DNA from 2 places in the Streptococcus sp. IMAU 99161 genome. Region 1 is predicted to be linked to the other one. Evidence: predicted binding sites of a transcription regulator. Region 1 holds the regulator's gene; the other holds the start of a gene.
The links. Region 1 encodes HrcA, which represses chaperone genes, less so after heat shock. Its sites were predicted from a motif close to TTAGCACTCNNNNNNNNNGAGTGCTAA; they were not measured.

Region 1 (7,454 bases):
ATCGTAGCCGGTGTCGCAACGAAAGTCGCAGAGTTGGGACTCAATATCGACGATATTTCTCAAACCGTATTGGATGAATACTTCACCATGATGGCGGTCGTCTCATCGGATGAGAAAAAAGATTTCACGCAGCTTCGTTCAGAGTTGGAAGAATTCGGTCAGTCTCTTCATGTGAAAATTAATATCCAGAGCGCAGCCATCTTTGATGCCATGCACAATTTGTAAGATAGGGGTTGAGAATTTATGGACATTAAACAGGTAACCGAAACCATTGCCATGATTGAGGAGCAGAACTTTGATGTTCGGACCATCACCATGGGGATTTCCCTTCTAGATTGTATTGATCCAGATATTGATAAGGCTGCAGAAAAAGTCTACCAGAAGATTGTAACAAAGGCCAAGGATCTTGTGGCTGTTGGAGATGAGATTGCGGCGGAACTTGGTATTCCGATTGTCAACAAGCGGGTTTCAGTCACTCCAATTTCCATTATCGGAGCAGCAACCAATGCGACAGATTATGTGCCCTTCGCCAAGGCGCTGGATCGTGCGGCGAAAGAGATCGGAATTAACTTTATCGGTGGCTTCTCAGCCTTGGTTCAAAAAGGCTACCAAAAAGGGGATGAGATCCTTATCAATTCTATTCCTCGCGCTCTAGCAGAGACCGATTTTGTCTGCTCTTCAGTCAATATCGGATCGACCAAGACGGGGATCAATATGACAGCTGTCCGAGACATGGGCCGTATCATTAAAGAAGCATCGGAAGCAGATCCGATGGGGCCAGGGAAACTCGTTGTCTTTGCCAATGCAGTAGAGGACAATCCTTTTATGGCGGGTGCTTTCCACGGTGTCGGTGAAGCCGATGTCGTCATCAACGTCGGCGTTTCCGGTCCTGGTGTTGTCCAACGGGCCATTGAAAAAGTTCCAGGTGCAAGCTTTGATGTCTTGGCTGAAACCGTCAAGAAGACAGCCTTCAAGATTACCCGTGTCGGCCAATTAGTCGGTCAAATGGCTAGTGAACGTCTCGGGGTTGAGTTTGGAATCGTCGACTTGTCTCTCGCGCCAACACCAGCTGTTGGGGATTCGGTTGCCCGTGTCCTTGAAGCGATGGGGCTTGAAGTAGTCGGAACCCATGGAACTACCGCAGCGCTCGCTCTGCTCAATGACCAAGTGAAAAAAGGCGGCATCATGGCTTGTAACCAAGTCGGTGGGCTATCAGGTGCCTTCATTCCGGTCTCAGAAGATGAGGGCATGATTGCAGCGGTCCAATCAGGCCATATCAATCTGGAAAAATTGGAAGCTATGACAGCCATCTGTTCGGTCGGTCTGGATATGATTGCCATCCCAGCTGATACTCCAGCTACGACCATTGCGGCCATGATTGCCGACGAAGCAGCCATCGGGGTCATTAACCAAAAAACAACAGCAGTCCGGATTATCCCTTATGGTCAGGAAGGCGATATGTTGGAATTGGGTGGCCTGCTTGGTTATGCTCCGGTAATGAAGGTGAACAAGGCCTCATCAGCTGACTTTATTGCCCGTGGTGGTCAAATTCCAGCACCTGTGCATAGCTTTAAAAACTAAAAGAAATTTAGTATAATAGATAGAAGAATGAAAAGGTCTGTGAAGAGGAAACTCCAGACTTTTTTCATTGTACAAAGGAGAGCAGAATGGCTAAGACAAATTTATATGTTATCCGTCATGGAAAAACCATGTTTAACACAATGGGGCGAGCCCAAGGGTGGTCTGATACCCCATTAACACCAGAAGGAGAGCGAGGGATTCAAGCTTTGGGAATTGGGCTACGTGAGTCCGGCTTGGACTTCACTCATGCTTATTCCAGTGATTCTGGACGCGCCATTCAGACCATGGGCATTATTCTCGATGAGTTGGGATTGAAAGATCAGATTCCCCATCGGTTTGACAAGCGGATCCGTGAATGGTGTTTTGGAAGTTTTGACGGAGCCTATGGAAGCGAGCTTTTTCATGGAGTGATCCCGCGCTTGTATCATATCACCAATTATAAAGACCTCTCTCTAGAAGATTTGGTCAATGGCATCTACCAAGTCGATACAGCCGGCTGGGCTGAAACTTGGGAAGCAGTCAGCCACCGAATTTTAGAAGGTTTTACCGCAATTGCCAAAGCAGTAGAAGAGCAAGGGGGTGGAAATGCCCTAGTGGTCAGTCATAGCTGGACGATTCAGACCCTCATTTGTTTGTTGCAAGCAAAAGCCAATCTGAATCTGCCACTACCAAACGGAAGTGTCAGTCTCTTAGAATATGAAGATGGCCAATTTACAGTCCGCTCAATCGGAGATGCAAGTTATCGACAAATAGGTGAAGCCATACAGAAAGGCTAAACGATCAGGAAAAGGCTATTTTTCATGGTGGGATGCTGTATAGGCGAAAAATGTAAGAGCTTTCCTTCTGTCTGATAGGAAAACATGATATAATAAAGTGGACAAATACGGAGGAATACAATGACAAAAACCAGATTATACATTGCCCGACATGGAAAAACTATGTTTAATACCTTGGGGCGTGCCCAAGGGTGGTCGGATACACCCCTGACACAAGAAGGAGAACGGGGCATTCAAGAACTAGGAATTGGCCTGAAAAAGGCTGGAATTGACTTTGATCAAGCCGTTTCGAGTGATTCTGGCCGTGCGATTCAAAGTATGGGCATCATCCTTGAAGAGATGGAACTGACCGGTAAGATCCCTTATCGCTATGATAAGCGTATCCGTGAGTGGTGCTTTGGTAGCTTTGATGGTGCCTATGATGGAGACCTCTTTTTTGGTGTTCTCCCTCGGGTTTTTCAAATCGATGATTTTAGAAAACTAAGTCTGATGGAAATGGCTGAAGGCATTGTCGAAGTGGACACTACAGGCTGGGCAGAATCCTGGGAAAAATTAAGCAAACGGATCAAAGAAGGCTTTGAAGCGATTGCCAAGGACTTAGAAGCAGCAGGCGGTGGCAATGCCATTGTGGTCAGCCACGGTATGACCATTACGACCTTAATTTACTTGATCGATCCAAAAGCTGTAGAGGAATTGGTTCTTGACAATGGAAGTGTCACGGTCGTGGAATATGAAGAGGGGACCTTCACCATCAAAAAAGTTGGCGATCTCTCCTATCGTCAGGTAGGAGCGCAGGTCCTAGAGGAGGGGCATGAGTAAGAAGTTCAAGCGAGCACGAAAAAAGCGCAAGAAATGGTGGCCTTACTTAGTGAGTCTGCTTCTCTTGGTGGTTATTGGAGCAGGAATTGGTGCCTATATGGCTAATCCAAGCCTCTTTTCAGGGCTTGTGTTTTGGAAGCCTAAAAAAGGAGCTGTAACGACTCCATCTTCAACCAAGAAAAAACGATCCGATCTACCAGCTGTCTCGACAAAAGATTGGCAGTTGATCTTGGTCAATCGTGAAAATGTCAAGCCTGAGCTGAACCCACAGTTGACGGATGTCGATGCTATCAAAGTGGATAGTCGGATTGTGGATCCAACCCGACAATTTTTAGAAGCTGCTCGAAAAATCGCACCACAAGAGACCTTGATATCCGGTTATCGTAGCGTGGCTGATCAAACCAAACTCTATAATGAACGTGTCAATCAGTTGAAAGCTAACGGTCTTTCGCAAGAAGAAGCCGAAAAACAAGTGCAAACCCAAGTACAGGTTCCAGGTGCTAGTGAGCACCAGACAGGACTTGCGATTGATATGAGTGTAGAGGCGGGGCAAAGCGATGAGTTAGGTCTACAGCTTGCTGCGATTGCACCGCAATATGGCTTTGTCCTTCGCTATCCAGATGGCAAGAGCAACATTACGGGTGTGAATTTTGAAAATTGGCATTTCCGTTATGTCGGAGTGGAGTCCGCTCGCTATATGCAGGCCCACAATCTGGTCTTAGAAGAATACATCCAACTTTTAAAAAAAGACGGTAAGTAGCAAGAAATGGCCCTTTCTAGGTCTGAAGAATGATTTTTAGCACTCTTTCAAAAAGAGTGCTAATTTTTTAGTTTTTTCTCTTGACTTTCTTCTGGATGGGTGTATAATAGAATCATGGTTTAGCACTTGAGTGTATCGAGTGCTAAATGTGAAAGAGAGGTGAGGTCATGGTTACAAAACGTCAAAATGAGATTTTAAATCTTGTCATCGATATGTTTACCAAGACCCACGAACCGGTTGGTTCTAAAGCTCTTCAGGATATGATTCAATCCAGTAGTGCGACGATTCGTAACGACATGGCTGCTCTCGAAAAACAAGGTTTACTAGAAAAGGCCCATACGTCTAGCGGTCGAATGCCAAGCCGAGCAGGTTTTCAATATTTTGTTCAGAACTCGCTGGATCTAGAGTTGATTGATGAGCAAGACATCTACCAAGTGGTGAAAGGCTTTGATTTTGAAGCCTTTCGGTTAGAAGATATCTTGGATGCCACCGCGAAGTTGTTAGCCCAGATGACGGGTTACACTGCCGTGATCCAAGATGTTGAGCCTACCAGACAGCGTCTGACAGGTTTTGATATCGTACCATTATCGAGTCATGATGCCCTAGCAGTCTTGACCTTAGATGAATCAAAGCCGGTAACCGTTCAGTTTGCCATTCCAAAGAATTTCTTGACCACTGATCTGGAAATCTTCCATCAGTTGGTGAGAGAACGCTTTGTTGGCAATACGGTCCTGGATATTCACTACCGCTTGCGAACAGAGATTCCACAGATCGTACAGCGTTATTTCAAGACGACAGACAATGTATTGGATCTCTTTGATTACATCTTCTCACAATTATTTAAAGAGCTGGTCTTCGTTGAAGGAAAGGTTTCATCGTTAAGCTATGCCGATCTCTCAACCTATCAGTTCTTGGATAATTCCCAACACGTAGCCCTCGAGTTGAGAGCGGGGATTCCGGAAGACCAACTGACTCAGGTATTGGTGGCAGAATCAAAAGATCCAGCCTTGAAAAATGTGACCGTCATTAGCCACAAGTTCCTAATTCCTTATCGAGGAGTCGCACTGATGCATGTGATCGGTCCTGTTGAGATGGACTACCGACGTGTTGTGAGTCTCGTCAATGTTATCGGACGAGTCCTCGTCATGAAGTTGACGGATTACTACCGTTACCTCAACAGCAACCATTATGAAGTAAATTAAGACCAAATGAAAGGGGTGTATGCCTTGACAGAAGAAATCAAAAAAGAAGACGTGAAAGATGAGGAAGTTGTAGAGACGACAGAAACTGTCGAAGAAGAAAAGCAACCTTCTGAATTGGAAGCAGCACAAGCGCGTGCAGATGAATTTGAAAACAAATACCTTCGTGCTCACGCAGAAATGCAAAATATCCAGCGTCGGGCCAACGAAGAACGCCAACTCTTACAAAAATACCGGAGCCAAGATTTGGCAAAAGCTATTTTGCCATCATTGGATAACCTTGAACGTGCTCTTGCCGTTGAAGGATTGACAGATGATGTGAAGAAGGGCTTGGAAATGGTCCAAGAGAGTTTGGTACATGCCTTAAAAGATGAAGGCATCGAAGAGATCGCAGCAGATGGTGATTTTGACCACAACTACCATATGGCCATTCAAACCATGCCTGCAGATGACGAGCATCCGGCAGACACCATCGCACAAGTCTTCCAAAAAGGCTACAAACTCCATGACCGCATCCTAAGACCGGCTATGGTAGTTGTCTACAATTAGGCTAAAGAACTTAAAAAACCTTGTCCGAAACGACAATAAACTATGAAAGAAAGATAAACAATGGTTCAGCTTTACTAATAGTGAGCGAAGCGAACCAAAGGCGATGTTCTTCGCCGTGGCGCTATTTTCGCAAACTTTGAGACCTTAGGCTCAAAGTTTAGTCAAAGAGATTGGCGAAGTCAAGCTCTGACGGCGTCGCCACTTAAGAAGAGTATCAAAAAGAAAAAAAGGAAAAATCAACAAGGAGAAAAACATATGTCTAAAATTATTGGTATTGACTTAGGTACAACAAACTCAGCAGTAGCAGTTCTTGAAGGAACTGAATCAAAAATTATCGCAAACCCAGAAGGGAACCGCACAACACCTTCAGTAGTATCCTTCAAAAATGGTGAAATCATCGTTGGTGACGCTGCAAAACGTCAAGCAGTCACAAATCCAGATACAGTCATCTCTATCAAATCTAAGATGGGTACTTCTGAAAAAGTTTCTGCTAATGGTAAAGAATACACACCACAAGAAATCTCAGCTATGATTCTTCAATACTTGAAAGGTTACGCTGAAGATTACCTTGGTGAAAAAGTAACCAAAGCTGTTATCACAGTTCCTGCTTACTTCAATGATGCTCAACGTCAAGCAACTAAAGACGCTGGTAAAATCGCTGGACTTGAAGTAGAACGGATCGTTAACGAACCAACTGCAGCAGCCCTTGCTTACGGTTTGGATAAGACAGATAAAGAAGAAAAAATCTTGGTATTCGACCTTGGTGGTGGTACATTCGACGTATCTATCCTTGAATTGGGTGATGGTGTCTTCGACGTATTGGCAACTGCAGGGGATAACAAACTCGGTGGTGATAACTTTGACCAAAAAATTATCGATTACATGGTTGAAGAATTCAAAAAAGAAAACGGTATCGACTTGTCAACAGACAAGATGGCGCTTCAACGTTTGAAAGATGCAGCTGAAAAAGCTAAGAAAGACCTTTCTGGTGTCACTTCAACTCAAATCAGCTTGCCATTCATCACTGCAGGCGCTGCTGGACCTCTTCACTTGGAAATGACCTTGACTCGTGCTAAATTCGACGATTTGACTCGTGAACTCGTAGATCGTACAAAAACTCCAGTTCGTCAAGCTCTTTCAGATGCAGGCTTGAGCTTGTCAGAAATTGATGAAGTCATCCTTGTTGGTGGTTCAACTCGTATCCCAGCTGTTGTAGAAGCTGTGAAGGCTGAAACTGGTAAAGAACCAAACAAATCAGTGAACCCTGATGAAGTGGTTGCTATGGGTGCTGCGATCCAAGGTGGTGTCATCACTGGTGATGTCAAAGACGTTGTCCTTCTTGATGTAACTCCATTGTCACTTGGTATCGAAACAATGGGTGGAGTATTTACAAAACTCATCGCTCGTAACACTACTATTCCAACATCTAAATCACAAGTCTTCTCAACTGCAGCAGATAACCAACCAGCCGTTGATATCCACGTTCTTCAAGGGGAACGCCCAATGGCAGCAGATAACAAGACTCTTGGACGTTTCCAATTGACAGATATCCCAGCTGCACCTCGTGGTATCCCACAAATTGAAGTAACATTCGACATCGACAAGAACGGTATCGTATCTGTTAAGGCCAAAGATCTTGGAACTCAAAAAGAACAAACAATTGTTATCCAATCAAACTCAGGTTTGACAGATGAAGAAATTGAAAAAATGATGAAAGATGCCGAAGCAAATGCCGAAGCAGATAAGAAACGTAAAGAAGAAGTAGACCTT
Region 2 (7,454 bases), on a different contig from region 1:
TCTCATTTGAGTGAAGGCGAGGGTTGCGACTGCCTAAATGATTGATCTTCAAGCCTTGGATCGGTTGTACGTACTCTGGCTCGATCAACTTAGTTTCTTTGCCAATGTGAGCCAATTTCTTAATGGCATTGATCAAGAGGGCTGCGGTTGGACCAAAGAGATCAGATGTTTTTCCGGTGACCATCTCGCCATTTGGCAATTCAAGTGCCAAGGCTGGCTCGCCTGTTTCTTCTTCTTTTTGACGGGCAAGGACGGTCACTTTCCGATCATTTGGCGTAATGCCCAAATCATTCATCAAGAGCTCAATCTTTTTCACAGCTCCTTCACTGACACGTTCTGCCTTGACATCCAAGATGGTTTGGTAATAGCGACGGATGATTTCTTGTTGGGAAGCTTCAATCGCAGCATCATTGTCCACAATGGCAAAGCCAACCATGTTGACACCCATGTCTGTCGGAGAAGCGTAAGGGGAGGTTCCCAAGATCCGTTCCAACATGCGCTTCAAGACAGGGAAGATTTCGATATCGCGGTTGTAGTTGACCGTTGTTTCCCCGTAGGTTTGGAGGTGGAAGGGATCGATCATATTGACATCGTCTAGATCGGCAGTCGCTGCTTCATAGGCCAAGTTGACTGGGTGGTGCAAGGGAAGGTTCCATACTGGGAAGGTTTCAAACTTAGCATAACCAGATTTGATGCCATTCAATTGGTCATGGTACATATTGGACATACAAGTTGCGAGCTTACCAGAACCAGGTCCAGGAGCTGTCACAACGACCAAATTGCGGCTGGTCTTGATGTAGTCATTTTTCCCCATCCCCTCAGGAGAGATGATGTGGTCCATATCGGTTGGGTAGCCCTTGATCGGATAGTGTAGATAAGAAGTGATCCCACTTTTATCCAGTTGCTTACGAAAGGCGTCCGCTGCGGCTTGTCCCGCATATTGCGTGATCACGACCGAGCCTACAAAGATCCCTAATTCGTTGAATTTATCGATCAAGCGCAGCACTTCTTGGTCATAAGAAATCCCAAGATCTCCACGGGCTTTTGAGTGCTCAATGTTGTTGGCGTTGATGGCAATGACAATTTCCACCTGGTCGCGCAATTCTTGGAGCAGCTTGATCTTATTGTCTGGTTCGTATCCAGGGAGGACACGAGCAGCGTGGAAGTCTTCTAACATCTTACCACCAAATTCAAGGTAGAGCTTGCCATCGAATTGATTGATCCGCTCGATAATGTGGTTACGTTGCAAATTCAAATACTTTTCAGAACTAAAAGCTTGTTTTTTCATCTAAATCTCCTGTAAATAAGGGGAGCCTGCTCCCTACACGAAACATTCATTCTTTCATATTATATCAGAAAACAGATGGAAGACAAACTATTCTCTGTCGCTTTCCATAGAAGAGATTAGACATCATAGAATTTGATTGTTCAGGCATATTTTTTACATAAAATAACCTAAGTAATGATAAACAAATAAAATGAGGTAGTCTATTAAGGTCATTGCAGGGGGCACTTAAACTTTCCGCTGTGAGAAAAGTGCTAGAAACACTACTGTTTCTAGCACTCGGGAGTTTTGGGAGTAAAACAGTTTGGGAAACTGTTTTAGCCTGAGCCAAAAAAATGAAAAGCGAAGGGTCCAAAAATAAGTTATGGAACTTCCTGGATCGCTGAAATCATCCACTGGATAATTTCACCTAACGTCCGTACTCACCTAAGGAAGGTTTTAAGAGGATTTTATCTTCGATCTGAAAGCCTCTTACGGGGCCTCGTGATCAATGCTCTTAATAGTGTTTGATCACATCAACTGTTGCGCGATCCAATTTCTTGACCAAGGCTTGTAAGAAGGCTTGGGCTTGCAAGAAATCATCCATAGCATAGAGGGTTTGGTGAGAGTGGATGTAGCGGGCACAGACACCGATGGTAGTGGATGGCACTCCACCATTCTTCAAGTGTGCGGCACCAGCGTCGGTTCCACCTTTACCGCAGTAATATTGGTATTTGATGCCGGCTTCTTCAGCAGTTGTGAGTAAGAAATCTTTCATATTAGGCAAAAGGATGTGACCAGGATCATAGAATCGGATCAGGGTTCCTTCGCCAATAGCACCTTGGCCTCCAAAGATATCAGCAGCTGGGGAACAATCGACAGCAAGGAAGACTTCCGGATCAAATTTAGTGGTAGAGGTATGGGCACCACGAAGTCCCACTTCTTCTTGAACATTGGCTCCGACATAGAGTTCATTGTTCAAGTCTTGACCAGAGAGATTCTTGGCCAATTCGCTGACCATCAAGACGCCGTAGCGGTTATCCCATGCTTTAGAGATCACATTTTTACCATTTGCTGTGAGAATAGCAGAGCTGTCTGGCACCAAGGTGTCCCCAGGATGGACGCCATAGCTTTCAGCCTCAGCTTGGTTGCTAAATCCAGCATCAAAGACAATGTCCCCAATAGCAGGAACGGTTGGACCGCCCGCACCACGTGTCAAATGTGGAGGGACAGATCCAGAAATGGCAGGGTATTCACGGCCATCGCGTGTCAAGAGTTTGAAACGTTGGCTGCTGACGACCATCGGGTTCCAACCCCCGATTGGCACCACACGGAAAGTCCCGTCAGCTTTGATTTCGCTGATCATAAAACCAACTTCATCCATGTGGGCAGCGACTTGGACGCGAGGGGCATCACTCGCTGTTGAGTGTCTGACCCCAAAGATTCCACCGAGACCATCGGTCACGATCTCATCCACATGAGGGGTCAATTGTTGGCGCAAATAGTCCCGTACAGGGGCTTCATGGCCTGAGATAGCGGGAATTTCAGTTACTTCTTTGATTTTAGAAAATAAATTAGTCATAGGTTACCTTCTTTCTGATGCTATTTTATCATTTTTTTGGCGAGGATGGTAGCCTCACGGGAGAGGTGTTTCTGCTGGAGATCCAGGAGGAAACCCTAGCTCGACCATTGTCCCCTTGCTGATTTTGTGTTACAATAGGCACTATGAAAGCAAAAAAAATTATTTTATCTAGTCTGGCTGTCGCAAGTGCCGGAGCTCTTGCGGCTGGTGTTTATAAAATTGCCAAAGATCAAAAGCGCCTTCGTACCCAAGAAGAGTTGGTCGCAGAAGTACGGGAGCAGATGGAAGCCATGGGGACGATTGCGACCCTGTATGTGGAACTTTATGAGTCGAGTGAAGAGCGTTTAGTAGGGGGCGTTATCTTTGAGGATGAGCGCCATTACCGCTTTGTCTACGAGGACGGTCTCTTGCAGTATGAAGAGGAAAAACTATGATCACACCAAATTCTCTAGAAGAAATTGCTTCTTATATAGAGCAAGAAGGCAAGAAAGTCTTTGTCTTTTCAGCAGATTGGTGTGGGGATTGTCGCTATCTCCAACCTTTTTTGCCGGAAATTGTGGCGGAAAACCCTGAATTTACCTTTATTTTGATTGACCGAGATGCTTATATGGATCTGGCGAAAGTCTGGAATGTGTACGGAATTCCGAGTCTGGTCGTACTGGAAAAGGACAAGGAAATCGGACGGTTTGTCAATCGTGATCGAAAAACCAAAGCGCAGATTACGACCTTCTTAGCAGGATTAAAATAGGAGAAAATGATGATTGTAACATACAACAAAGAACAAGTCGGCGATGTCTTGATGCTGACCTTGAAAAATAGTGGAGAAGCAAAGCTCGCTGTTGAAAGAAAAGGAAAGGTGGCTCGCGTTTACCGTGAGGACAAGCAAGAAACGGTTGCCTGGAATATCTTTGATGCCTTGTCTTTCTTCGTCATCGAAGGCAATGGCCAAGTCTTTTTGACAGATGAGCAAGTAGATCGGTTGAACCAAGAGTTGGAAAGCGAAGGCTTTGCAGAACGCTTGGTCAATGACCGCGAACCAAAATTTGTGGTGGGAGAAATCCTTGAAATGGTAGCCCATCCAGATAGTGACCACTTGAATATCTGTCAAGTAGCAGTTGGGCCGGATAAGACAGTTCAGATCGTGGCAGGAGCTCCAAATGCGCGTGTCGGTCTCAAGACCATTGTCGCTCTTCCAGGTGCCATGATGCCAGATGGCAGCTTGATTTTCCCAGGTGCCCTTCGTGGTGAAAAAAGTTATGGCATGATGTGCAGTCCTCGCGAATTGCACTTGCCAAATGCTCCTCAAAAACGAGGTATTATTGAATTAGATGACGCAGAAGTGGCAGGAACACCTTTTGATCCTGCTCGTCACTGGCACGGATAAAAATAAGAAGATTCTAGGATGCTTGCAGTCCTAGAATTTTTTTATGGGAGCACCTCCATTTTTGAAGATTTTTTCGAATAAATAGATAGGAGGTAAATGATGTATAATAAAGTTATTTTAATCGGTCGCCTAGTAGCGGCTCCAGAATTGCATAAAACCAGCACAGATAAATCGGTTGCTCGAGTGACCGTGGCGGTCAATCGCCGTTACAAGGATCAAAATGGAGAGCGGGAAACCGATTTTGTCAATGTCGTTGTCTGGGGGAAATTGGCCGAAACCATGGCTAGTTATGCCAGTAAAGGCAGCTTGATCTCTTTGGATGGAGAGATCCGTACCCGTCGCTATGAGAAAAATGGGGTTATGCAGTATGTGACAGAAGTCCTCTGTCAGAGCTTCCAGTTGCTCGAGAGCCGGGCTCAACGAGCGATGCGTGAAAATGGTGGGACAGGAGATCTAGCTGATGTCATCCTTGAAGAGGAAGATTTACCTTTCTAGAAAGATCGAACCATCAGGCTTTGTGGGTGGAATGAGGCTGGGACAAAAGTTCTAGCCTCTTAATTGTTTTTGGATTGTCGAGCAAGACGCAGTGGTTGAGTGCTCAAAGCACTGCTTTGAGGTGACGGATAGAACTTGCGAAGCAAGTATCCTAAGTCTTTGTTCGCTTTTTAAGCTTCAAAGATGCCCTATGTTGACGGAAACTATGTTTCCTTTATCTGCAACCTTCAACAGTCTCTCAGACTGTTGAAGCTGTGCGGAGATGGGACGACGAAATCGAATTCTAACGAATGACCGATTTCTGTCCCACTCTCTCTTTTTTAGTCTTAGAGAAAGCTTGGTAAATTCCCAAGGATAGGGGAAATGGAATCGTTTTTTGCCCTTTTCGAACTTGAAGATTCTCTGCTTTATTTGAGGTGTTTTTTTCTTGACTATTTCTGACCAAGTGATACAATAGAAACATAGGTTAGCACTTGAATGACTAGAGTGCTAAAATACAAGTATGGAGGAACGACAATGTTAAAACCATTAGGAGACCGCGTGGTCTTAAAAGTAGAAGAAAAAGAACAGACTGTTGGAGGTTTTGTCCTCGCAGGAGCGAGCAAGGCCGAAACGAAAACCGCTACAGTTGTTGCTGTTGGTGAAGGAGCTCGTACCTTTACCGGTGAGTTGATCGCACCAAGTGTAAAAGCAGGAGATCAGGTCTTGATCGAAAGCCATGCAGGCATTGAAGTCAAAGATGGGGATGAAACCTACACCCTCGTTGGCACATCAAATATTCTTGCAATTGTAGAGTAAGAGAAGAAAGAGGTAAGAAAAATGGCAAAAGATATTCAATTTTCATCAGACGCACGTTCTGCCATGGTCCGTGGTGTCGATATTTTAGCAGATACAGTCAAAGTCACCTTAGGCCCTAAAGGACGCAATGTAGTCCTTGAAAAATCCTTTGGTTCACCATTGATCACAAACGATGGGGTCACCATCGCAAAAGAAATCGAATTGGAAGACCATTTTGAAAATATGGGTGCCAAATTGGTGTCAGAAGTGGCTTCTAAGACCAATGATATCGCAGGTGACGGTACAACAACCGCAACGGTCTTGACCCAAGCCATCGTCCGTGAAGGGATTAAAAACGTCACAGCAGGGGCCAACCCAATCGGCATCCGCCGTGGGATTGAGACCGCTGTTGCAACAGCAGTAGAAGCTTTGAAAAACAATGCGATCCCCGTATCCAGCAAAGAAGCCATTGCTCAAGTCGCTGCTGTGTCTTCACGTTCTGAAAAAGTCGGTGAATATATCTCCGAAGCCATGGAAAAAGTTGGTAAAGATGGGGTCATCACCATTGAAGAATCCCGTGGAATGGAAACAGAACTGGAAGTCGTAGAAGGTATGCAGTTTGACCGTGGTTACCTTTCTCAATACATGGTGACGGACAATGAAAAAATGGTGGCTGACCTTGAAAATCCATACATTTTGATTACGGACAAGAAAATTTCAAACATCCAAGAAATCTTGCCATTGTTGGAAAGTATTCTTCAAAGTAGCCGTCCACTCTTGATTATCGCAGATGATGTCGATGGAGAAGCTCTCCCAACACTTGTTTTGAACAAGATTCGTGGTACCTTCAATGTTGTCGCTGTCAAGGCACCAGGCTTTGGAGATCGTCGCAAGGCGATGCTAGAAGATATTGCGATCCTCACAGGTGGTACAGTGATCACAGAAGACCTCGGCTTGGAATTGAAGGATGCAACCATCGAAGCTCTTGGTCAAGCAGCGAAAGTCACTGTTGACAAAGATAGCACTGTGATTGTCGAAGGTTCTGGTAACCCAGAAGCGATTGCCAACCGTGTCGCTGTCATCAAGTCTCAAATCGAAACCACAACATCTGAATTTGACCGTGAAAAATTACAAGAACGTTTGGCTAAATTGTCTGGCGGTGTTGCCGTGATCAAGGTCGGTGCTGCGACAGAAACAGAATTAAAAGAAATGAAACTTCGTATCGAAGATGCATTGAACGCTACTCGCGCAGCCGTCGAAGAAGGGATCGTTGCCGGAGGTGGTACAGCCCTTGTCAATGTCATCTCTGCAGTTGCAGCTCTTGAATTGGAAGGGGATGAAGCAACAGGACGCAATATCGTCCTTCGTGCTTTGGAAGAACCTGTTCGTCAAATTGCTCACAATGCTGGCTATGAAGGTTCCATCATTATTGACCGTTTGAAAAATGCAGAAGCTGGAACTGGCTTCAATGCAGCAACTGGTGAATGGGTAAATATGATTGATGCTGGTATCATCGACCCAGTCAAAGTGAGTCGTTCAGCCCTTCAAAACGCAGCTTCCGTTGCCAGCCTCATTTTGACAACCGAAGCCGTCGTAGCCAACAAACCAGAACCAGCTGCCCCAGCAGGACCAGCAATGGATCCAAGCATGATGGGTGGGATGATGTAACCTGATACCAATGATTGGTGCTAAAGCACCGAATCATTGGACGGTAGCCGCTATGTTGCGGTCTACCTAATCATCTTACTAGCTCAAAGGGAGGAAAGTAACGTTCCTCCCTTTTCACGTCGTAACTCCTTGGTTAATTTATCAGGTGTATTTATTGTTACGGCAAGCACCATGGTGCCTTGCCGAAGTGTCTTACTAAGAAAATAAGAGAGTGGGACAGAAATAGGTCATTCGTTAGAATTCGATTTCGTCGTCCCACCTCCGCACAGTTGAGTAGGGCTGTA

Region 2: a site for HrcA is predicted at 5,192-5,218, ahead of groES (co-chaperone GroES). Genes of this name have one in related genera too.

Annotation. Positions count from the first base shown of each region.
Region 1 is NZ_JAAPAW010000013.1:18,808-26,261, forward strand. Features, by position in the region: gene HA044_RS08345 (ACT domain-containing protein) at 1-225, shown strand, start outside; gene HA044_RS08350 (PFL family protein) at 244-1,581, shown strand; gene HA044_RS08355 (histidine phosphatase family protein) at 1,668-2,357, shown strand; gene HA044_RS08360 (histidine phosphatase family protein) at 2,478-3,176, shown strand; gene HA044_RS08365 (D-alanyl-D-alanine carboxypeptidase family protein) at 3,169-3,936, shown strand; gene hrcA (heat-inducible transcriptional repressor HrcA) at 4,104-5,138, shown strand; gene grpE (nucleotide exchange factor GrpE) at 5,145-5,684, shown strand; gene dnaK (molecular chaperone DnaK) at 5,940-7,454, shown strand, end outside.
Region 2 is NZ_JAAPAW010000009.1:45,355-52,808, forward strand. Features, by position in the region: gene HA044_RS04715 (DUF1846 domain-containing protein) at 1-1,288, opposite strand, end outside; gene pepA (glutamyl aminopeptidase) at 1,782-2,846, opposite strand; gene HA044_RS04725 (DUF4651 domain-containing protein) at 2,990-3,280, shown strand; gene HA044_RS04730 (thioredoxin family protein) at 3,277-3,594, shown strand; gene ytpR (YtpR family tRNA-binding protein) at 3,604-4,230, shown strand; gene HA044_RS04740 (single-stranded DNA-binding protein) at 4,330-4,725, shown strand; gene groES (co-chaperone GroES) at 5,242-5,523, shown strand; gene groL (chaperonin GroEL) at 5,545-7,170, shown strand.